DNA from 2 places in the Citrobacter sp. CFNIH10 genome. Region 2 is predicted to be linked to the other one. Evidence: predicted binding sites of a transcription regulator. Region 2 holds the regulator's gene; the other holds the start of a gene.
The links. The regulator LexA, encoded in region 2, represses DNA repair genes until DNA is damaged. The targets are predictions, from matches to a motif close to TNCTGTATGTACATACAGNA.

Region 1: the regulator LexA is predicted to act here: its motif matches at 7,459-7,478, upstream of umuD (translesion error-prone DNA polymerase V autoproteolytic subunit).

Annotation. Positions count from the first base shown of each region.
Region 1 is NZ_CP026212.1:43,805-55,083, forward strand. Features, by position in the region: gene C2U53_RS01160 (hypothetical protein) at 35-352, opposite strand; gene C2U53_RS01165 (DNA polymerase III subunit theta) at 387-641, opposite strand; gene C2U53_RS01170 (hypothetical protein) at 829-1,020, opposite strand; gene C2U53_RS01175 (antirestriction protein ArdA) at 1,063-1,569, opposite strand; gene C2U53_RS30080 (antirestriction protein) at 1,612-2,040, opposite strand; gene C2U53_RS01185 (hypothetical protein) at 2,721-3,488, opposite strand; gene C2U53_RS01190 (DUF1380 domain-containing protein) at 3,542-3,961, opposite strand; gene C2U53_RS01195 (hypothetical protein) at 3,971-4,192, opposite strand; gene C2U53_RS01200 (DNA methylase) at 4,192-4,893, opposite strand; partial or broken gene C2U53_RS01205 (hypothetical protein) at 4,965-5,134, opposite strand; gene C2U53_RS01210 (hypothetical protein) at 5,330-5,560, opposite strand; gene C2U53_RS01215 (plasmid partitioning/stability family protein) at 5,624-6,295, opposite strand; gene parM (plasmid segregation protein ParM domain-containing protein) at 6,298-7,269, opposite strand; gene umuD (translesion error-prone DNA polymerase V autoproteolytic subunit) at 7,503-7,934, shown strand; gene C2U53_RS01230 (Y-family DNA polymerase) at 7,934-9,205, shown strand; gene C2U53_RS01235 (RepB family plasmid replication initiator protein) at 9,617-10,492, shown strand; gene C2U53_RS01240 (ParA family plasmid-partitioning AAA ATPase) at 11,125-11,279, shown strand, end outside.
Region 2 is NZ_CP026216.1:1,721,010-1,732,288, reverse strand. Features, by position in the region: partial or broken gene C2U53_RS11740 (DNA polymerase) at 1-733, shown strand, start outside; gene C2U53_RS11735 (ANR family transcriptional regulator) at 739-957, shown strand; gene C2U53_RS11730 (hypothetical protein) at 947-1,240, shown strand; gene C2U53_RS11725 (hypothetical protein) at 1,237-1,425, shown strand; gene C2U53_RS11720 (VRR-NUC domain-containing protein) at 1,430-1,732, shown strand; gene C2U53_RS29905 (hypothetical protein) at 1,696-1,869, shown strand; gene C2U53_RS11715 (DEAD/DEAH box helicase) at 1,859-3,268, shown strand; gene C2U53_RS11710 (pyocin activator PrtN family protein) at 3,265-3,516, shown strand; partial or broken gene C2U53_RS30720 (tRNA dihydrouridine(20/20a) synthase DusA) at 3,588-3,698, opposite strand; gene traF (conjugal transfer protein TraF) at 3,735-5,045, opposite strand; gene zur (zinc uptake transcriptional repressor Zur) at 5,327-5,842, shown strand; gene C2U53_RS11695 (CsbD family protein) at 5,920-6,129, opposite strand; gene dinF (MATE family efflux transporter DinF) at 6,260-7,585, opposite strand; gene lexA (transcriptional repressor LexA) at 7,671-8,279, opposite strand; gene C2U53_RS11680 (diacylglycerol kinase) at 8,402-8,770, opposite strand; gene plsB (glycerol-3-phosphate 1-O-acyltransferase PlsB) at 8,941-11,279, shown strand, end outside.

The DNA of each region.
Region 1 (11,279 bases), on a different replicon from region 2:
GCCATGATAAACCGGCGGCATACCAGACGGGGCGTCAGGAACGGAGCTTATTTTCCTTCCTGAACTGCGCAACGCTATACCAGATTGAAGCCAGGAAAGCGAAAACGGTGATCAGGACACGAAATTCGTCACCCGGCTCTTTCCCCTTCAGCATCAGCGTTATGATGATGCCGGCAACGATAATCCACGCAATACCACTCCAGAGGCGCAGCTTATCCGCCACGACATTAATCAGAACAAAAGCAACGGCCAGAATAGCCCCCCACAGAGCCGGAACAGGCTGAAACGGAATAAAAAACAGGTTAATACCGGTTAAAAGCGTCACGGCAGCAAACATCAGAGACATACGCACAGATTACCCTCCCTGGAAACACTGAGTAAGAAAATCAATTCTGCTGATCATCTCCCGGTTTATTATATTCGGGTGCATTTGCGCGCGGCAGCTGCTGACTGTTCAGTCTATGTACGCGGAGCCGTTCATGGAAATATTCGCGCAGGTGTTCAGGCTGTTCCCGTTCAACAAGTTCCGGCACGACGGGCTTGTTCATGCGCTCCTGCCAGGCAACAGCAGCAGCCACCTTATCGACGGCAACTTTATCCTGCACCTCCTTTGAAAAAGAGGCGATATTCCACTTTGACATATGCATCACCGGTCTGCTTTACAGGAAGATATCCCTGATAATACGCGAATTCCGGGGCAACAGCGACTGACAACGGAGAGGAGAGTGCGCGGCGCCGGAGGCGCGGCGACGTCTCTCTCCGGCAGGCGCAGCCTGCCCGGGTTTTCGCGCGGCCGGAAGCGGCAGAGGTTCCCCCCTGCCCTGTGATTTATCGTGCCTTTCCCCCCTGAAGAATGAAATGGCCGCCAATATAGACGGCGCACTGACAGGTCATGTATTCGCAGATTTCATCCATCACCTGCGCAGTGGTCAGTTCCCGCTGACCGGCATCGCGGCGGCGGGCATTAATCAGGGCTTTGTACTGTCGCAGGATATCGCGGCTTTGTGGTGCAAGTTTCATGTGCTTTCTCCTTAACCGGCGGGCTTCCCCGCCGGATAGTAATCAGTTGCTGAATACATAGCCTTCATGGAAGACATAGACGCTGCTGAACAGATCCCGCGCGTAAGCCTCATAATCGAAATAGACGCGCAGGGATTCAGGCACCTCGTTTAACAGGCCGTGATCCTCCACAAAGCCATAAGCAAAATCCTCCTCGCTTTCAGCCTCGCCACAATACGCCTCATCAAAGGCGTCATAGTCGCACTCGCCGGTATAGTCCGCCCAGGCCACAAACGCGGCAGCGCGTCCTTCGTCCTGAGCCTGCCGGAATGCCTCGATAAACGCCCACTTAACAGAGGATTCAGAGGCAAACTGAGACGGGATCCCTTCCCAGTCCTGAAACATAAACTCGGGGTCATCCTCGGCGGCATGCAACGCCCGGCAGGCGTCATAAAATTCGTCTTCGTCGTCGAAGTCGGTTAAATCAAACCATTTGCCAAAAATACTGCCGCCGTTGTACTGGTGATATGTGCCCACGTAGACGGCCGGAACGGTTACTGATGAAGTCATTTTTGTCTCCCTGCGGGGCGGTGTAACCGCCCCGGTCGTTAATCAGTCCAGCGCGGCGTAAATAGCACTGCATTCGGGGTGAAAGGTGATGTGATTCCAGAGCTGGGCATCACGCAGCATATAAAGGCGGGTCAGCGCCGGGTTACTGCTGTCATGATGGGCCGCCAGACGGCGATTAATCGCCAGGCTGGTCAGAATAATGCCCGCCGCGTCGGCGCTGACAGTGCGATCAAACCAGTTTTCGCTACTGACCAGATGTACCCGGCCACAATCCGGCATCATGTAGCCGCCCCCCTCCGGCAGGCGAATAAAATGCCAGAAGCCGCCCTCATAGCCGGGCATCCATTTTTTGGCCAGAGCGTACACCTGTAATTCCGCGAGCATGAAATCCGTGCCGAACAGGTACGGCATAAAAGACAGGCGGTCGGACTCCTCAACATTCAGGACCGGGCATGTATTCACATACTGCATGGATAAACCTCCGTAATCACATAGACTGCGGCACCGGGTTGTGCCGTGCCGACACGACAGCCCGGCGAAAAGCGGAAGATGCAGGGGCGACACCGGAGGCCGCAGCGCAGATATAGCGCGAAGCTGGTCTGGACGGTTTTCGAGCGAAACCTGAGCGAGAAAACGACGGGAAGAACGGCGAGCATCATAAAAAACCTGCGACCGGGCGAGGATGGCGGCGTCAGCGCACCCTTGCATCTGCAGCGGCCGGGCTAAAGTGAAGGCACGGCACTACCCGTCGCGATGCAGGAGGTTGAATACAGGGTTTCTCTCCCCCGTTTTTCGACCACCGGGAGAAAAGCGGAAGCAGATGTCGCAACGCGACAGACGCAGTAATAAGGCCACGGACCGGAGGGATGGGGCCGGGTGAAGCGGAGCCGGCGGCAACGGCAAGCCGGCGACTGCCTTATCCGGGGATGGCGGCGCCAGCGAACTCCAGCCTCTGCGGCTGTCGGGCTAAAGTGAAGGCACGGCACAGCCAGCACACGGCACGGCGATAACAGAGGGTTGTGTTCACCCAAAAGGCCCGGAAACCGGGCCGGGTGGACGCGGAGCCGGCACGGCGACATCCTTATCGCACCACACCTCCTGTGCCGGCAGGCTGACAAGGGAGGGTCCCCCTCCCCTGACGCTCCGGGCTGTCACTCCTGAGTTCTGCTGGCGCGGGCCTCTCTCACCATTTCCCTTAAAACCCGGCGATCAAACCAGCGCCGGACCGGAGTGTCCGTAAAACGCAGCTGATCAGCGATAACCCCTGCGCTCCTGATAGTTTCCTCCCGCTCGTTAACCAGGGTGAGCAGGACCGGGCAGAATCGCGCATCGCGAATAAGAATGGCATCGAGGACCTGATCCAGCCTGTCGGTTTCGTCTTCGTCCAGGCAGTTATCATGATCATACTCAACGGCCAGCAAGCGCCAGTCACCGATCCGCCTGTCCATCAGACGGGGATTGACGGACGGCGTAAGCGCGGCGGCGATGCGCTTCGTATCCCGGTGGACGATTTCCGATATCTGCGTGAGGGAGGCTTTCAGGAAGGCCAGCAGATCGTCACATTCCGCCGCTGTCAGCCACTCCTGAGCGTAAGGCAGGCGGATAACCTGACAGTCAGCCAGCCGCTCCGGATGCGGATATGCCTGCACCGGAAAGAGATGCAGACGAGCCGGGGTTCCCGCCAGCCGCCGGGCGCTGGCGAGCAACAACGCTGCCCGGCCATACGTCAGCGGCTGACAAAGCTGTTCCGTAAGCGTGAGGATTTCCACGCCACTGAGAGAGCCGCAGGCGGCAAGCCAGCCGGGTACGGTTTCGGGGGCGACGGGCGCCATATCAACAGTGTCGGGCCAGCCAGCCTGGCGCAGCATCCGGTCGCCGTGACGCAGAATAAGCGTGTTAAGGGTTTCTTTTTTCATCATTATCGTCTCTGTCCGGGTTATATCACCCCGCCGCGTGGCGGGGCGATCTGCTGTCAGCTTTTCAGTAATGCCCGCACTTTTGCTGTATCCGCCAGGCGGCGCATTACGCTTTCCGGCACCGGGAGGTTGCGATCCCGTGCGGTCCATTCCCTGTCCCACAATGCCTGTTCGGCGGTAATCAGCAGGGTTTCAAGCAGGTCAACCGGCACAGTCACCCTCTGCCCGTTCTCTTTCACCTGGTCTATCAGTGCCATCACCAGGCCGGCTGACACGCCCGACTCAAGCCGTTGTTCTTCCGGTATAGTGTCCATGCGTTCCAGTACTGCCCTTACGTCATGTTCTGAAAAGGAATATTCCATCCCGTCAGCCAGTGCTTCAATATCCGCCGGGGTCCAGATAATCAGGTTCAGCGGGGTTTCTGCGGGATATTGCTCATTCAGCATCCTGCAAAGATCTTCACGGGTTCCGTACATGTTCTCTCCTCAATCCAGAAAGCTTTCATCGAGCATCAGTGCAATATTGAACGCCTCATCCATCAGGACGCTGAGACGTCGCAGACTGATACCGGCAAGCCGTTCCGCCAGTCCGTCGTACCGGTAGTGGTACGTGTCTTCCAGCACTTTCAGGGTGGTTTTCAGGTCGCAAAGATTGTTCGCCAGCCCGGCCATATCGCGGCGCAGGGCTTCGTGTCCGTCGTAATTCATTACGCGGCCTCCGGGAGCCATTCATCGTTCGCCGCCGGGGTATTTACGGCCCGGTGCATGGCGTCCAGTCGTTCGGTTCCGGCCCGGTGGTACTGCGCCAGCATTTCGATGCCGATATAGCGGCGTCCGGCACGGTATGCAGCGACGCAGGTCGAACCGCTTCCGGCAAACGGGTCGAGAACAATCGCGCCCGGAGCGCTGAATGACTCAATCAGCGGCTGTAGCGCCTCCACTGGTTTCTGCGTCGGATGCAGGGTATTACCGGTATACGGGAAGGGCAGCACATCCGGCAGCGGTTTAAGGGGCGGCACGGGGCGGCCTTTGGCAAGGACATAAGCCCCTTCATGGCAGTAGTCCACAAATCCGCGTCGGGCCCTGGCGTTACGACGGTTGGAGGCATAGTTTTTGGTGAACACAAGCTGGCCCACGGCATAGAATCCTGCCGCCTTCCACGCGGCCATAAAGCGGTCCACACGGTTCCAGCTGTAGAAGCTCACCATCAGTGCGTCTTTTTTAAGGACGCGGTACATCTCCAGCGTGGCCGGTTGCAGCCATTCGTCCGTCACATCCCCGGCAATCTGTCTGCACTGACGGTCCTTAAAACCGACGAGGTAAGGCGGATCGGTCACAATAAGGTCCACGGCACGGTCGGGGAATCCGCGCATCACATCAATACAGTTCCCGAGAATGAATCTGGACATGGCAGCACTCCTGTAGTCTGAGGGGGCAGGAGGCATCACCGCGATACCGTTCCCTACCGCACGCTGCCTGTTCATCGCGTCCGGTCACGGGTCAGGCCGACCGTGGAATACCGCAGCCGTCCGTCTTTTGGACGGCAAGGATATGCCGCGAAAGCGGCTTGAAGGGCGTTCCTTAAAAGGGCGAGGGACTGGCGCACACTCTCAACGACGCCGGGCCGGAGCGGAAAAACCGCCCGTCCCGTACCAGACCGGACGCGAGACACTGGCAGCGGGCGGCAGGCTGGCGTTAACTCCAGGCGAACGGGGAATTACCGGCATACCTGTCCACAAATCCGGGGCTTAAGATTGTGGATAACCTGAAGGCAAACGACGGAGAAGCGCGGGAGAACAGACGCCACCACGCCTGTTCTTTTTTTGAACAACCGGAAAGTTTATATCAGCGGTTCAGGGATTTATCCCCGGCCAGTGACAGGCCAATATAGACGCCCGCCCCCCAGATGACCTGCGACAAAATGAAAACCCACTGCGGAACGTCGAAAACCAGAAGCGGAAGCAGACATACCGTCACAATGCCAATCAGCCGGCTGCCAAATTTTCTGCGCACCGGTTCACTGCTGTCGACGGGAATGCGGGCGAGACGGAGAACATTTCTGAATCCTGGTGACATGAGAACCTCCCTGGGGATGTCAGTCATTTGAAATCGGTATAGTAGTGGATGTGATTCGTACTGTTAGTCACCGAATGCACGCCGCATATTTTTCTTTATTTCCCGGGTATCCGCCCCGGACACCGGCGCGGCAGATGCTGCCGGCGTATCCGGTACTGCAGCTGCAGCCCTGTTCACGTCAGCGGTGCCGGCCATCTGCTGAACCAGAGCCTGCAGCTCACTGACCGAGGTGGGCGGTACCGGCATACTGGCCAGCAGGCGCGGCAGTTCCGGCGCCGTCGTGTGGAGGGCAAGACCGGTGATAATCAGGTTTCTCAGCAGATCCCCACGCAGACGGGATGACGCTTCCGTCAGCACACTTTCCACCCGTTCCCCACTCCGGCCATTCTGAAGCGTCAGGGTGTAACGCCGGCGCTGGTATTCCGTCTCCGGTGACACGGGCAGAGCAGCCCCACCATTTTCGGGCTCATCCGGAAGGCCGGTGAGTGAGGACCAGGTTCCGGAGACCAGGGCCATCACGGCGCAAAAGCGGACAGCGCTCAGTTGCCCGGCAAAGAACACCGGGATCAGCGCCGGTAAACGGGCATCCACCTGGTATACCACCGCCCCGGCGGTGGCGGCGGTACGGATGAACTCACCGCGCAGGGGCTGTGAGATGGTGTTGATGGTTGCCATTGCCGCGATGTCGGTGCGATCGTCGCTGTGCAGATAGAAAGAATACTGGCCGTCCGGCACGTTTAGTCCTCTTTATTGTAAAGGGCAATCTCCCTGGCCAGCGCCATCTGCGGATCGCCTATAACCTCGATACGGTCAGGAGCCAGAGGCCAGGCCTGACGGATAGCTTCTTCTATGAGGGAAGCCCCTCCCCCGACCAGGAATACCCGGTTAACGTTCCTGAAGGCCGTCAGCTCACTGGTGACACGCGCCCCCAGGGAAGTGATCGCCTCTGTTATTTTGTTCCGAACCTCGTCGATTTTACCGGCATCGTTGATCACACGCTGCAGATACTGACGATCATTGCGGTTGCGGATGATAGTGTCAGCGATGAGGGCGCTGGTTTCGCTGTCTGCCGCCCGCAGCGCGCCTGCAGCTGCGCGGGTGACCTGTGACACGCCGACAGACGGATTACCGTGCACCGCACTGATATCATCAAACTGGCCGACAATCACACCGGCATCGAGCGTGGTGCCACCGAGATCGATAATCAGGGTGGTCTCAGCGGGGCCGGGCTTCAGCTCCGCGAGACGGGAGAACGCCGCCGGTAGTGATTCCGGCATCACCTTCACGTCCGTTACGGTAAACGCCCTGCCCTTATTCAGAACCAGCTCACGCATCAGGTTTTCCCGTTTGCGTCGTATGTTCTCCTCGTTCCGCTGGCAGTCCCCGTCGTAATACTCACTCAGGGGCAGCGTCACGGTCAGGCTCACCGGCTGCGGCTCCAGTCCGCTGTTCAGCAGCGCATGATGCACGGCCAGCAGGTTGAGATCACCGTACTGATATTCCACGTTTGTTGTCGGGATGGCATCCCGGCTGACGCTGTCCCAGGTGTATTTCAGCGTACCCACCTGATAGTTGAACGTTGCCGCACTGAATTCCGCCACTTTCCAGCCATGCCGGAAGGAGTTCGCAGAAACCCGGGTCTGAAGCTCATCTCCTTCAAACCATGCCAGCTTAACATTAGTTGAACCATCATCGCAGTAAATATTCATCAATATGCTCCGTTAATTACACTCATTTTGATACCAATTATAAGAGCAAGATGAAAAAAACAAAGTAACATTTCTCAATATGAGCAATACAAAAATATCAAAATGATTAATATAAGCATTTTGAACACCTTTATTTACTCAAAATGTTCTTAAGGCATGCGATCTGGATTATCGTCACGCTGTTAAATATACTGTATGCATAACCAGTAAAAATTAGAGTGTCAGGAGGAAAGATGAAACTACAACTTTTCAGCACCGGGAAAGAACTCCCGCCACAGGCCCATCCATTGTTTGCCGATCTGGCCAGCTGCGGTTTTCCCAGCCCTGCTGCTGACTATGTCGAGTCCGATCTGGATCTCCATGATTACTGCATACGGCATCCGAGCGCGACGTACTACCTGCGTGCCAGCGGAGACAGCATGGCCGACGGCAGTCTGTACAATGGCGATCTGCTGGTTGTGGACAGTGCTGAAAAGCCGCGGCACGGCGATATCGTTGTCGCCAGCGTACAGGGGGAGTTTACGGTGAAACGGCTTCTGCTGACGCCGCGACTGACGCTGCAGCCCATGAATGCCTCCTGGTCGCCGATTTATCCTGATCCCGACGAGCTGGATATCTTTGGCGTTGTCACGCATATCATCCACCGCCCGAGGGAGATGTACTGATGTTTGCCCTGGCCGATGTGAACAGCTTCTATGCCAGCTGTGAACGTGTTTTCCGCCCGGATTTGAAAGGAAAGCCGATAGTCGTCCTGAGCAACAACGACGGGAACGTAATCGCTCGCAGTGCCGAGGCGAAGCCCTGGATCAAAATGGGAACTCCGTGGTTTCAGATAAAAAACGAAAGGTACCCGGAAAAAATATATGCGTTTTCAAGTAATTATGAACTTTACGCCTCGATGTCGGCGCGCGTGATGAACTGCCTGGAGGAACTGGCCCCCAGGGTGGAACAGTATTCCATTGATGAGATGTTCCTCGACCTGACCGGCGTGGAGCACTGTATGGGGCTTGAGGACTTCGGCCGGCAGCTGCGTCAGCACGTGTATGACTGTACCCGCCTGACCATTGGCGTGGGCGCCGGACCAACGAAAACCCTCGCAAAATCAGCCCAGTGGGCCTCAAAAGAGTGGAAACAGTTTCGTGGCGTACTCGCGCTGACCAGGGGAAATCCGCAAAGGACGCGGAAACTGCTTTCACTGCAGCCGGTTGAAGAAATCTGGGGGGTGGGTAACCGTATTGCACGCAAGCTAAATGTGCTGGGCATAAAAACCGCGCTCGATCTGGCTCTGACGAACCCGGCCTTCATCCGCAAAAATTTTTCTGTGGTCCTTGAGCGAACGGTACGGGAACTGAACGGGGAAAGCTGCCTTTCGCTTGAGGAAGCCCCTCCGACGAAACAGCAAATTGTCTGCAGCCGCAGTTTTGGCGTGAAGATCACGGAGTACGAGTCACTCCGTCAGGCTATCTGTCAGCACGCAGAGCGGGCCTCTGAAAAACTGCGTAAAGAGCACCAGTATTGCCGGCATATTTCCGTTTTCATCAAAACGTCTCCGTTCGCCATTAAAGAGCCTTACTACGGCAACGTGGCTACGGAAAAACTGCTTACACCCACTCAGGACACCAGGGACATCATTGCAGCCGCCACAATGGCTCTGGAGCGTATCTGGAGGGATGGGCACCGGTATGCCAAAGCCGGAGTTATGCTGAATGACTTCACCGGCTCCGGCGTTTCGCAGCTGCAGCTGTTTGACGAACGCCCGCCACGCCCTCACAGTGCTGAGCTGATGAGGGTTCTGGACGGGATCAACAACTCAGGGCTGGGTAAAGTATGGTTTGCCGGTAGAGGAATTGCGCCATCCTGGCAAATGAAACGCGATATGCTCTCCCCTGCGTACACCACTCGCTGGAGAGATATCCCCGTTGCGAGGATCGGTTAAATTTTGCCTTTCAGAGAGAGCCAGCAGTGCTCGCCGCAGCCGAACGACAGGGCGAAGCCCGCGAGTGAGCGAGGAAGCACCAGGGGAGCTGAAGCCTTTTAAAGCACCTTACGCACTTAAGTTCTATAGATTCCATAATGAGTTATCCACATATCCTTTGAGTAGATCCAATAACTTACCCTTAGTTATCCAAATAGATCCAAACTGATCCCTTTAGCGGCAAAACCTTTGTTTACGGGCTTCGTAGCGATTTCAGGTGTGTCGTAGTGGGAAAAAGGTGTTCTGAAGCGGGAAAAAGGTGTGTCAAAACGGGGTAAGGGTGGGTAGAATCGGGAAGAAAGGTGTGTCGAAACGGGAAATAGTTAATATTTAGGCACATATCGATCATATGCTATGAATGGATATAACTATATGAATGAGAATGTTTATATCGGCGAGGTTATAGGTCCAGATTGTGAAAGTGTTAACAATAAACTCACCGTCACAAGTAAGGCCACAGTTCAGCCTGTAGCCCTGATGAGATTAAATGTTTTTGTTCCTTCAAGCAGGCCTGCAAAGGGCACCAGAACATCAATCGATGCGACCTCTGTTCTCAAGGATCTGGAATTCTCAAGGCGGGAGGGGTACGACGATATTCGTATAACCGGTGAACGGTTGAGTATGGCCATCGACTTCAAGGTATGGGTCGGTATCATAGAAGCTTTCAGTAAGTACGGTTTAAAAACCAACAGCATTAAGCTTACTTTTCATGAGTTTGCTGGAATGTGCCGCTTTGAGTCTAAGAGATTCGATTCCCGTCTTAGAAAAAGTATTTCAGAAGCTTTGACCAGGATACGTGGCAAGACCATTACCTTTACCCGTAGCGACTCAGAGGGCCTTCAAAAAGTTTCCGTAACAGGTTTGCTTAAGACAGGTGAACTGGATTTTGCAAACGACCAGGTGGAACTTGAAGCTGATCAGCGACTATGGGAACTCTACCAAACTGATTACACTGTTCTGCTACGACATAAACCGATAAACGCTTTAACCCGAAAGGAAGCAGCTCAGGCCCTGTATACTTTCATCGAAAGCCTGCCTACGAACCCAGTCCCCATATCTTTCAAACGAATACGAGACAGGCTCTCATTGCTCTCTCCGGTAAAGGAACAGAACCGTATCATTAAACTGGCCCTCAAGCAGTTGCAGGATATTGGGTACCTTGACCACAGCATCACCAAAAAAGGTAAAGAGACTTTCATTCTGATCCACCGTCGCTCAGCAAATCTGAAACCAGGAACAGCTGTATAAGGTGTGTCAAAACGGGAAAGCAACGCGATTAAGGTGTGTTGAAACGGGAGGTCTCTTCTTAAACATCTTGATAGGTGTGTTGTAGGGGGAAGCCTCGCCTTAAACGTCTTAATAGGTGTGTTGTAGCGGGATGAGAACCTGTTAAATGTGTGTTTTTATCTGTATATACTTACGCACCTTCCCACTTCAACACACCTTTTTGGATAGAAGTGAGAAGCTATCCCGCTTCTCACCACCTTTTACCAAATTTGTCTCACCGACTCCCCACTTCGACACACCGAAGATTCAAAGGCTTCCCACTACGCCCCACTTTTTGCTTCACGCGGTCATAACTGGTTGATACTACCCTCCCTAAAGGTAGCCTGGAGTTGAAAGCCGCATTATGTGGTTCTATGGGGATTTCGGATAAAGGCACCACTTTGCCATCTTGTTATCTTGTTATCTTGCTATCTTGTTATATTGTTATCTTGTTATCCTAACATCTTACTAATTTGTTAAGATACAAAAACAATTCAGTTATAAATCACACAGTTAACAACTTAACAAGATATTAACTTAATAAAGAAATTGCAATATTGTCGCCTGTTTGGCAATATTAAGTTGTTAACTTAACAATTTAATATGAGGCTATGATGATAATAGTATTGGGTAGTCAAAAGGGTGGGGTTGGTAAAAGTACACTGGCGGTATCTATAGCTGCGTATCTGATGTCACTGGGCAATAGAGTGATCATTGTCGACGCAGATGACCAGAAATCTGTATTGACCTGGTACAACAATCGTCCTGA
Region 2 (11,279 bases):
CAAGGTGATGGAACTGGGCCTCGGCTTTGGTGGTGGCGTTGCGGCGTTCCTGACCTTCGCCCTGGTCTATGGGCTTGACCTCGACGAGCTGGCGAACGCTGCGCTGCCGAATATCCCCCGCGATGTTATCCGCGAAGCGAAAAGCTGGTACGACGAATCGGTTAAACGCAAGGCGACCTACGGGCTATCGGAGCGCGTTTTCATCGCCTGTGACTCGCTTAAGCGTCTCTGGCGCAGAGCCCATCCGGCAACCTGCGATTTCTGGTACGAGCTGGAGCGCACTGTCCGCACCGCCATTGCCACCCCGAAAAAGACGCTGTACTGCGGTTATCTCAAAGTCCGGCGCGATGGTGCATGGCTGCGTATACAACTGCCGTCCGGACGCGCACTTTGCTACCCGTCCCCGTCCATTGAGAAGGGAAACATCACCTATCAGGGCGTTAACTCCTACTCGCGCAAATGGCAGCGGCTCAAAACCTACGGCGGAAAGCTGGTGGAAAACGTTACTCAGGCAGCCGCCCGCGACGTTCTGGCCGGAAACATGCCGCTGATCGAGGACGCCGGATACAGCATTGTGCTGACAGTACACGATGAGGTGATCACCGAAGCGCCGGACACTGACGATTTCAACGACACGGCGCTTTCCGCGCTGCTCTCCACTAACCCCGAATGGGCGCCCGATATCCCGCTGAACGCTGGCGGCTTCGAGGCATATCACTACCGTAAGGAATAATCCCTATGTCATTTAAATATCGGGACAGTCCGCTTTATTACCGGACTGCGCGGGAGGCTTTGCGCCTTGAGCAGTCCGGCGAGTATGACCGGGCAGCTAAAGTCTGGGCCAAAGCAAACCGCGAATCACGTAACGAACTGAATCAGGACTGGAGCGAGCGCCGGTCTGATTTTTGCCTGATGCAGAACATGCGCGAAAAGCGTAAGGCGGTGGATGATGCGTAATAAAAGTCTGAACGATGATGTACTCGATGAAATCATCGCTGCGCCAAAAACTCCTCTGGAGCAGATGCTTGCTCTGGCGCTAAAGCAAGAACGCGCGGACACGCTCAGTTCGCTGGAAGCTATTTCACGTTTGAATAACGCAATGTATCGCTGGACTTCCTGTATGTCTTACAACGCTTCATACGTTGGCGAGCCTGACGGATTATTTAAAAGCAGCATCCGTGAGATAGAGAAAATTTGCGATGCTTGTCGCGAGTCCCTGAAAGAGGAGTCTGGCGAGTGAAAACATTAATCCGCGTTCTTCTCTGGATTGGCGGAATTTCGCTGTTTGCTCTGCTGGTTTGTTTTGCCGGTGAGCACGGCCGCGAAGATTGTGAGGTTCGCATTGCCAAAGAGCTGAACACCACCGCCGTATACATCAACGGCCATTGCATGGTCAAAGGCTACGGTCGTTTCGACGGGAGATAGTGTTATGGCTTACGAACGTGAAAGCCTTATCGAAAAGCACCTCGTCGCCGAAGTGAAAAAAGCTGGCGGAGTCGCCTTTAAGTTCGTGTCACCCGGTCGCCGCTCGGTACCGGATCGCATCGTCCTGTTACCCGGCGGCCGTCTCGTTTTCGTTGAATGTAAAGCACCCGGCAAACCACCACGCGCAGACCAGCTGCGCGAACACGAACGGCTCCGCGCGCTGGGCTTTACCGTGGTGGTGCTGGATAGCAAAAATCTGGAGGGGATATTGTGCGAAAAGTCCAACGACGCAGTAAATTCCGCCTGATTGGTGGCCCGTACGATGGCGCTATCGTGATGCTCTTTACCGCCGGTACTCTGGAGTTTACAGCTAAAGGGCAGACCGGGCGATATACAGGACAGAGCGGCGACAGGCTACACTGGGAGGAAAAACGTGCCAGATAACTCCCCTTCTAAAATTTTCACGCCCCGCCCTTATCAAGACCTCATCATTAACCACGAAATCGATATTCTGCGCTGCAACATCTGGGCGGGTATGGGTATGGGTAAAACCGTGGCGACGCTCACCACACTGGAAGATCTCTTCATGGCGGGAGCGGAGACTCAGCCCACGCTGGTCCTTGCGCCGCTGCGCGTGGCCGCCAGCACGTGGCCGGATGAAGCGGTTAAATGGGGGCATCTGCGCAATATCGAGGTGCAGCCAATTGTCGGTAACGCCAAAGCGCGCGCTGCGGCGCTGGTGAACAGCAATGCCAGCGTGTTTACCATTAACTATGACAATCTGGTCTGGCTGGTGGAAGAGCTGGGCGGCCGCTGGCCGTTCGGTACCGTTATCCCCGACGAAAGCACCCGGCTGAAATCCTTTCGGTTGCGCGGGGGCGGTAAGCGCGCGGCGGCGCTGGGCAAAGTGGCGCATAAGCACGTCCGGCGCTGGATGAATCTCACCGGTACGCCAGCGCCAAACGGCCTGGTGGATTTGTGGGGGCAAGCGTGGTTTGTCGACCAGGGGCAGCGCCTCGGACGCACCTACGGCGCGTTTACCTCCCGCTGGTTCAACTCAATACAGTTTCCGGGGCAGAGCTGGACGAAGCTGGAGCCGTTCGCACACTCGCAGGACGAAATACAGCGTGCACTGGCCGACGTGACTATCTCGCTGGACGCCGCCGACTGGTTCGACATCAAAGAGCCCATCCATAACGTGATCCGCGTGGACATGCCGCCGAAGGCCCGCCAGCAGTATCGCGAAATGGAAAAGGAAATGTTCCTTGAGCTGAACGGAGAAGGCATCGAAGCGCCGAACGCTGCGGCAAAGACAGTGAAGTGTCTGCAAATTGCCAGCGGCGCAGTGTACACCGACGACGCCGGGAGCTGGTCAGAACTGCACGACGCGAAGCTGCAGGCGCTGGAAAGTATTCTCACCGAAGCAGCTGGCGCACCGGTGCTGGTGGCCTACCACTGGAAACACGACCTTGAGCGCCTGCTTAAAGCATTTCCGAAAGGTCGCCATCTTGACCAGGACCCACTGACCCTTCGCGACTGGAACGCCGGAAAAATCCCGGTCCTGTTCGCGCACCCGGCCAGCGCGGGCCATGGCCTGAACATGCAGGACGGCGGCAACATACTGGTGTTTTTCTCCCACTGGTGGGATCTGGAGCAGTACCAGCAAATTATCGAACGCATTGGGCCAACCCGGCAGATTCAGGCCGGACACAACCGCCCGGTGTTTATTCACCACATTATCGCCGCCGACACTATGGACGAAATGGTGATGGAACGGCGCAACTCAAAACGAACAGTGCAGGACATCCTGCTCGATGCCATGAAAAAGAGAGGTATAGCATGAACACTATGTTTTTGCTGATGGCGGAATTCGAAACATCAACGATACCGTTATCGGTAGTTGCTGAGCGATACCTCGGTATGCGACCCGCGACAGCAGATAAAAAGGCGGGTTGCGGTGAACTACCAATTCCCACATTCAGAGTGGGTGACAGTCAGAAATCCCCGAGAATGGTCCACGTCAGCGACCTTGCCGAGTTCATAGATATGAAAAGAAAAGCGGCGAAAGAAGAACTGAAATCCTGCCAGTAAGCCCCGCAGCAGGTACACCAATAGTACACCAGTAACATTTAACAGATTGATTAATAAAGTATATTCTCCCCATCGAGCATAGGCGCGATGGAAAAACGGTGAGCGGGAAAGGCAGATTGTGATTCTGGTGACATGGTGGTTTTTTGAGCGTCCTGTAAATTGGGGGCGCTACTATAGCACAGGCAAAACCGGAGACGTAATGTCTCCGGTTATCCCCATCAGAACGTCACGCTGACCTGCGCGCCTGCGCCCCAGGTTTCGTCCTCGCCATACAGTCCCATCAAATCAAGATGGACACGATTGAACGGGGCAAACCCGACGCCGCCGGTAAAGACGTTGCTGTCGTTATCTTTCACGTCAGCACGATAACCGGCACGCACGGCCAGCCAGTCGAGCGGCCGGACTTCAGCACCAACGCCGACATACTGTGAGTTTTCCTCGCTTTTGAAACCTTTGGTTTCGGTCAAATCACCGTCTGCACTCAGCGTCAGCAGCTCGTTTTGCCACGCCATACCGGCGGTGACCAGCGGGCGAATCTGGTACGTGTCTTTGTAGTTTCGCGTTTCACCCGTCATGCCGTGGGTGATAGTGATCGATTTGGTATCCAGATCGCGTGAAATGAGGTTCTGCCCGCTGATCCCCACCGTCCAGTGTTCACCAAAGTCCGCCGCAATCCCGGCGTCGACGTTAAAACCAGTGTCATCATTACGATAACGACTACTGTTCCAGTCGCTGCTGTCGTAGTTATAGATAGAGGTGGTGTAATTGTAGAGCCAGGTTTTTTGCAGTTTTGGCGTAACGCCAATCGACACCGGCACATCGCCGAACGTAAACTGTCGGGCAACGGCGATACCATAATCTGAAACAATTGCCGCGCGTCCCGATGCCGTCGAGTTGAGGTGTTTGGTTATCTCATCTGAGCCTTCAATCGCCGCCTTCCCGGCTTCAACGAGCGCATAGGTATCGCTGCCCTCAATCCGGCGCAGATAGTCAATATCACCCTGATCAATGGATGAACTGACCCGTCCATGCGCATAGCCCTTCGCCACGAAAGCCAGGGAAAGCGTCTCATTGGGAATGCTCACCGCCAGTCCCGCCCCTGCATTGGCGCGTGCCGTTTTCCCTTTCAGGTATTCGAGTTCATCGGCAAGATCGCGTGCCGCGCCCTGAAACTGATTCAACACGCCGCGCGGGTTGAGCAAAACTTCCTGCGGCGTCAGATTATCAACCACCTCATCGTAGTAATCGATTTTGTCGCTGATCTCATCAATTTCATCCTGAAGATTATCTTTGTCGGTGATTTGTGCACCGACCGCCGGAAGAATCACGGTAACGCTGTCTTCAGGCTTCGCTTTCGCCAGCAACGCCGGGTTAATGAGAACCCCGCTACCATAATTTGCCGACGCCACGCCCGTTCCGCCCATCGCGTCGTTACGCGCTTCCGCCCAGGTATTCGCCGCGTTCGCCTGTTGGGAAACCAGGAACGAGACCACAATTGCCACCACCGAAAAATTAAAATTTTTATTCACAGTAAACCTATTTTATTTGCAGGTGAAATAATGCCTCAGCCAGTATCAACGCGGCTGAGTAGGACTATTGCTGTGATAAAATGGGTGAAGATGACGCTATTCGCTCCATGCAGAACTTGCTGGAATGTTTTTATTATGTGACAGACATCAATATGTATAGAAGAGAATGCGAAACAGGGAAAGATTAGCAGGCGATTTATCGTGCCGGCCTGGATCTCGGCGTTTCTCCCATAACATGATAAAGTGAGGGTTTTCTTACTTCACGCGATCCGAGGTGCCCAATGGAAAAGACCACAACGCAAGAGTTGCTGGCGCAAGCTGAAAAACTGTGCGCGCAACGCAATGTGCGCCTGACCCCACAGCGCCTTGAGGTGTTGCGTCTGATGAGCCTTCAGGAAGGCGCAATTAGCGCTTACGATCTGCTCGACCTGCTGCGTGAATCAGAACCGCAGGCCAAGCCGCCAACGGTCTATCGCGCACTCGATTTTCTGCTTGAACAAGGTTTTGTGCATAAGGTTGAATCCACCAACAGCTATGTGCTGTGTTACCTGTTCGATCAGCCAACTCATACTTCCGCGATGTTTATCTGCGACCGCTGTGGTGCGGTGAAAGAAGAGTGTGCGGAGGGCGTGGAAGACATTATGCATACGCTGGCGGCGAAGATGGGGTTTGCCCTGCGCCACAATGTGATTGAAGCACACGGATTATGCTCAGCCTGCGTGGAAGTGGAAGCCTGCCGTCACCCTGGCGAGTGTCAGCACGATCATTCGATTCAGGTTAAAAAGAAACCCCGTTAATGAAGTGGGCGGCATGCTATGCCGCCCGAAGCAAACAGAGGGGCTTACATCCTTGTACTCACGGGTATGAGGGTAGCTTACCACCGATAGTCGTTGCGTTTTTCCCAGCTATCGACCTCTTTCTCCGCCTGGTCTTTCTCGTAACCATAACGTTCCTGAATCTTACCGACCAGTTGATCACGCTTACCTTCAATGACTGTCATATCGTCATCGGTCAGTTTGCCCCACTGCTCTTTCACTTTACCTTTAAATTGTTTCCAGTTACCGCCGGCTTCGTCTTTATTCATCATAAAGTCCTCTTTATTAGGCTGTGAATAGTGAGAGTAAACCGCCCAACTGCGTTCGTTTTCTGCTGGACGTGAGATTAAGTGTAGTCAGAGATTCTGGGTTCAATTCACTATTCAGAATCTTTAACCATCACGAAGCCGAAAACCAGGTCCCATTCCGCCAGTGGCGCCGCCAGATCCAGGCTAATGACAGTCCGCGCAGCGCCAGGAAAACCGCCAGCGCCAGCCACAAACCGTGATTCCCCAACACGGGGAGGGTCAGCAAGGTCAGCGCAAACCCGGCAGCCGCGACCGCCATACTGTTACGCATTTCAGCCGCCCGCGTTGCACCGATAAACATACCATCCAGCAGATAGCACCAGACGCCGACCAACGGCAAAATCACTTGCCAGAGCAGATAGCGATCGGCCAGTTGCTGGATTTGCGGGAGTGATGTCAGCAGCGCGACGATCTGTTCGCCCGCGAGCAGATAAACCACTGAGAACAGCAGTGCGACAATACCTGACTGACGGCACGCCGCGCGCCAGACCTCCAGCAACTGACTGCCATCGCGGGCGCCATAGGCCTGACCGGAATGCGCCTCCACGGCGTAGGCAAAGCCATCCAGCGCATAGGCCGTAAACGTCAGCAACGTCATCAACACGGCGTTAACGGCGATGATATCGCTACCCAGTCTGGCCCCCAGCACGGTAATGGCACCAAAACAGAGTTGCAGCAGCAGCGAACGCAGCATGATGTCGCGATTAAGCGCCAGAAGACGACGAAAGTTGCCGCGCCAGGCCTGCCTGAGTATGACGAGAGAGACGCCCCGCAAGTGCAAGACCTTACGCACCATCAACAAACCGATCAGCAACGTCGCATATTCCGCAATCACCGTCGCCAGTGCGGCCCCCTGCACGTTCATATGCAGCCCCATTACCAGCCAGAGGTCGAGCACAATGTTCAGGATATTGCCGACAATCAGCAGGATCACCGGCGCACGCGCGTATTGCACGCCCAGTAACCAACCGAGCAGAACCAGATTCGCCAGTGACGCCGGCGCGCTCAGCCAGCGAATGGCCAGGAATCGCCTCGCCTGTTCCAGCACCGCTTCGCTGCCGCCGACAATGTGTAGCGCCAGGTCGATAATCGGCGTGCGGAAGATAGCAATTAATGTCCCTGCGCCCAAAGCCAGGACCAGCGGTTGCACCAGAGCCCTCGCCAGCGCCTGAGGATTCTTCGCGCCGAATGCCTGCGCCGTCAGCCCGGTAGTGCTCATCCGTAAGAAGAGCAGTAGCATAAACAGAAAGCTGGTTGCGGTTGCGCCTACTGCCACACCGCCGAGATAGACGGGGCTGTCCAGGTGACCAATGACCGCCGTATCCACCAGTCCCAGCAGCGGAACGGTGATATTGGAGAAAATCATCGGTAAGGCGAGGCGCCAGAGTGCTTTGTCAGCAGAAGCAAAAAAAGGCATGGAGACGAGCCTGAGAAGAGGTCATAACGAGAGTGGTGAGAGTGCCGGATAACGACGTAAACGCCTTATCCGGCCTAAAGAAGTACTACAGCCATTCACCATTACGGATGACGCCAACGGCCAGTCCTTCGATGGTAAAATTCTGTTCGCGAAGGTCAACCAGGATTGGTTTAAATTCGCTGTTTTCGGGCAGCAGTTCAACTTTATTGCCCTGTTTTTTCAGGCGCTTGACCGTCACTTCATCGTCGATACGCGCTACAACCACCTGACCGTTACGCACGTCCTGGGTTTTGTGTACCGCCAGCAGATCGCCATCCATAATGCCGATGTCTTTCATCGACATTCCGCTGACGCGCAGCAGGAAATCGGCGTTCGGCTTAAACAAAGATGGATCCACCTGATAATGGCCTTCAATGTGCTGCTGCGCCAGCAGCGGCTCGCCCGCCGCAACGCGACCGATGAGCGGTAACCCTTCCTCTTCTTCCTGCAGCAGTCGAATGCCGCGAGAAGCACCGGAGACGATTTCAATCGCCCCTTTACGTGCCAGCGCCTTCAGGTGTTCTTCAGCCGCGTTTGGGGAACGGAACCCCAAACGCTGTGCGATCTCCGCACGCGTCGGTGGCATACCTGTCTGGCTGATGTGATCCCGAATGAGATCAAACACCTCTTGTTGCCTGGCCGTTAACGCTTTCATTCCGCCCCCTGGGTGTATATACAGTTATGCTGTGAGTATATACAGCTAAAGGTGATTTTGGAACCACAAACTACACATTCGACAGCAGATTTAGCCGGTTATGGAATCAGGGTCGAAAAACGTTAGCGAAAATGTGGCCACAACAGGAGTCCCCAGGTGATCAGCGCCACAATGATAGAAAGCAGTACCGCCGCCGACCCCATATCTTTTGCGCGACCAGAAAGTTCGTGATAATCAGAGCCGATACGGTCCACTACCGCCTCGATGGCGCTGTTCAGGATTTCAACAATCATGACCAGCATGACAGAGCCTATCAGCAGAACGCGCGTAATGGCATCCACGTCCAGCCAGCAGGCGATAGCCACGGCCAGCAGCGCCGCCACGCTTTCCTGACGGAACGCGGCCTCGTTAATCCACGCGGCGCGAAAACCTTTCCAGGAATAGCCTGCAGCTTTGATAATTCGGGTGAATCCAGTGGTATTATTAGCCATTAAAAGAACCTTTTTGCATTATTGGCGTCAATGACATTGTCTTGTTAACTCATGTAATTCGAGTTAGGGCAACGCGGCGCGAAGTATGACGGGATAGACCAGAAATTCACATGACTTTCTGATATCCTTGCAACGCAATTGCATTATTAACCAGAGGCTTTACATCGTTTATGTCCGGCTGGCCACGAATTTACTACAAAATACTGAATTTACCATTAAGTGTACTGGTAAAAAGCAAGTCTATTCCGGCAGATCCTGCCCCGGAATTGGGACTCAACACCTCTCGCCCAATTATGTACGTTTTGCCGTACAACTCCAAAGCGGACTTGCTGACGCTGCGCGCGCAATGTCTGGCGCACGATCTCCCCGACCCGTTAGAACCGCTGGAGATCGATGGCACACAGTTGCCGCGCTATGTGTTCATTCACGGCGGACCGCGTGTCTTCACCTATTACACGCCGAAAGAAGAGTCCATCAAGCTGTTCCATAACTATCTCGACCTGCATCGCAGCAATCCGGATCTGGATGTGCAAATGGTGCCGGTGTCGGTGATGTTTGGACGTTCTCCGGGTCGTGAAAAGGGCGAGGTTAACCCGCCGCTGCGCATGCTTAATGGCATTCAGAAATTCTTTGCCGTCTCCTGGCTTGGCCGCGACAGCTTTGTCCGCTTCTCGCCTTCCGTCTCTCTGCGCCGAATGGCCGATGAGCACGGCACGGATAAAACCATTGCGCAGAAACTGGCTCGCGTGGCGCGTATGCACTTCGCCCGTCAGCGCCTGGCCGCGGTGGGGCCGCGTCTACCTGCGCGTCAGGATCTCTTCAACAAGCTGCTGGCCTCCAAAGCGATTGCCCGCGCGGTGGAAGACGAAGCGCGCAGCAAGAAAATCTCCCATGAAAAGGCGCAGCAAAACGCCATTGCGCTGATGGAAGAGATCGCCGCCAACTTCTCTTACGAGATGATTCGCCTGACCGACCGTATTCTGGGCTTCACCTGGAACAGGCTGTATCAGGGGATTAACGTTCACAACGCAGAACGCGTTCGCCAACTGGCGCACGACGGGCACGAAATTGTTTATGTTCCCTGCCACCGCAGCCACATGGACTACCTGCTGCTCTCCTACGTGCTCTATCACCAGGGGCTGGTGCCGCCGCACATCGCTGCAGGTATCAACCTGAACTTCTGGCCGGCAGGCCCGATCTTCCGCCGCCTGGGCGCGTTCTTTATTCGTCGTACCTTTAAGGGCAATAAGCTCTATTCCACGGTTTTCCGTGAGTATCTGGGCGAACTGTTCAGCCGCGGCTACTCGGTTGAATACTTTGTCGAAGGTGGTCGTTCCCGTACCGGCCGTTTGCTGGACCCAAAAACTGGCACGCTGTCGATGACCATCCAGGCGATGCTGCGCGGCGGCACCCGTCCGATCACCCTGGTGCCGATTTACATCGGTTACGAGCACGTGATGGAAGTGGGAACCTATGCCAAAGAGCTGCGCGGCGCGACCAAAGAGAAAGAGAGCCTGCCGCAGATGCTGCGTGGCCTGAGCAAGCTGCGTAATCTCGGTCAGGGCTACGTCAACTTTGGCGAGCCAATGCCATTGATGACCTACCTGAATCACCACGTGCCGGAGTGGCGCGAGTCTATCGATCCGATCGAAGCCGTGCGTCCAGCCTGGCTGACGCCGACGGTAAACGGGATTGCGGCGGAGCTGATGGTGCGTATTAACAATGCGGGTGCGGCGAACGCCATGAACCTGTGCTGCACCGCGCTGTTAGCGTCTCGCCAGCGTTCGCTGACCCGCGAACAATTGACCGAGCAGCTCAACTGTTACCTGGATCTGATGCGCAACGTGCCGTATTCCTCTGATTCGACCGTGCCGTCTGTCAACGCCAGCGATCTTATCGATCACGCGTTGCAGATGAACAAATTCGAAGTCGAGAAGGATACCATTGGCGATATCATCATTCTGCCGCGCGAGCAGGCGGTCCTGATGACCTACTATCGCAATAACATCGCGCATATGCTGGTGCTACCGTCACTGATGGCGGCGATCGTCACCCAGCATCGTCATATTTCCCGCGAAGCGTTGCTGCAACACGTTGACGTGCTCTACCCGATGCTGAAAGCCGAGCTGTTCCTGCGCTGGGAGCGCGATGAGTTGGCAGACGTGATTGATGCGCTGACGGCTGAAATGCAGCGTCAGGGGCTGATTACCGTTCAGGATGATGAACTGCATATCAATCCGGCTCATTCCCGTACGCTGCAACTGCTGGCCGCGGGTGCGCGCGAAACGCTGCAGCGTTATGCCATCACCTTCTGGCTGCTGAGCGCTAACCCGTCGATCAACCGCGGGACGCTGGAGAAAGAAAGCCGCACCGTGGCGCAGCGTCTGTCCGTGCTGCACGGTATTAACGCGCCGGAATTCTTCGACAAGGCGGTGTTCAGCTCACTGGTGCTGACTCTGCGTGACGAGGGTTACATCAGCGATACCGGCGATGCGGAGCCGGGCGAAAC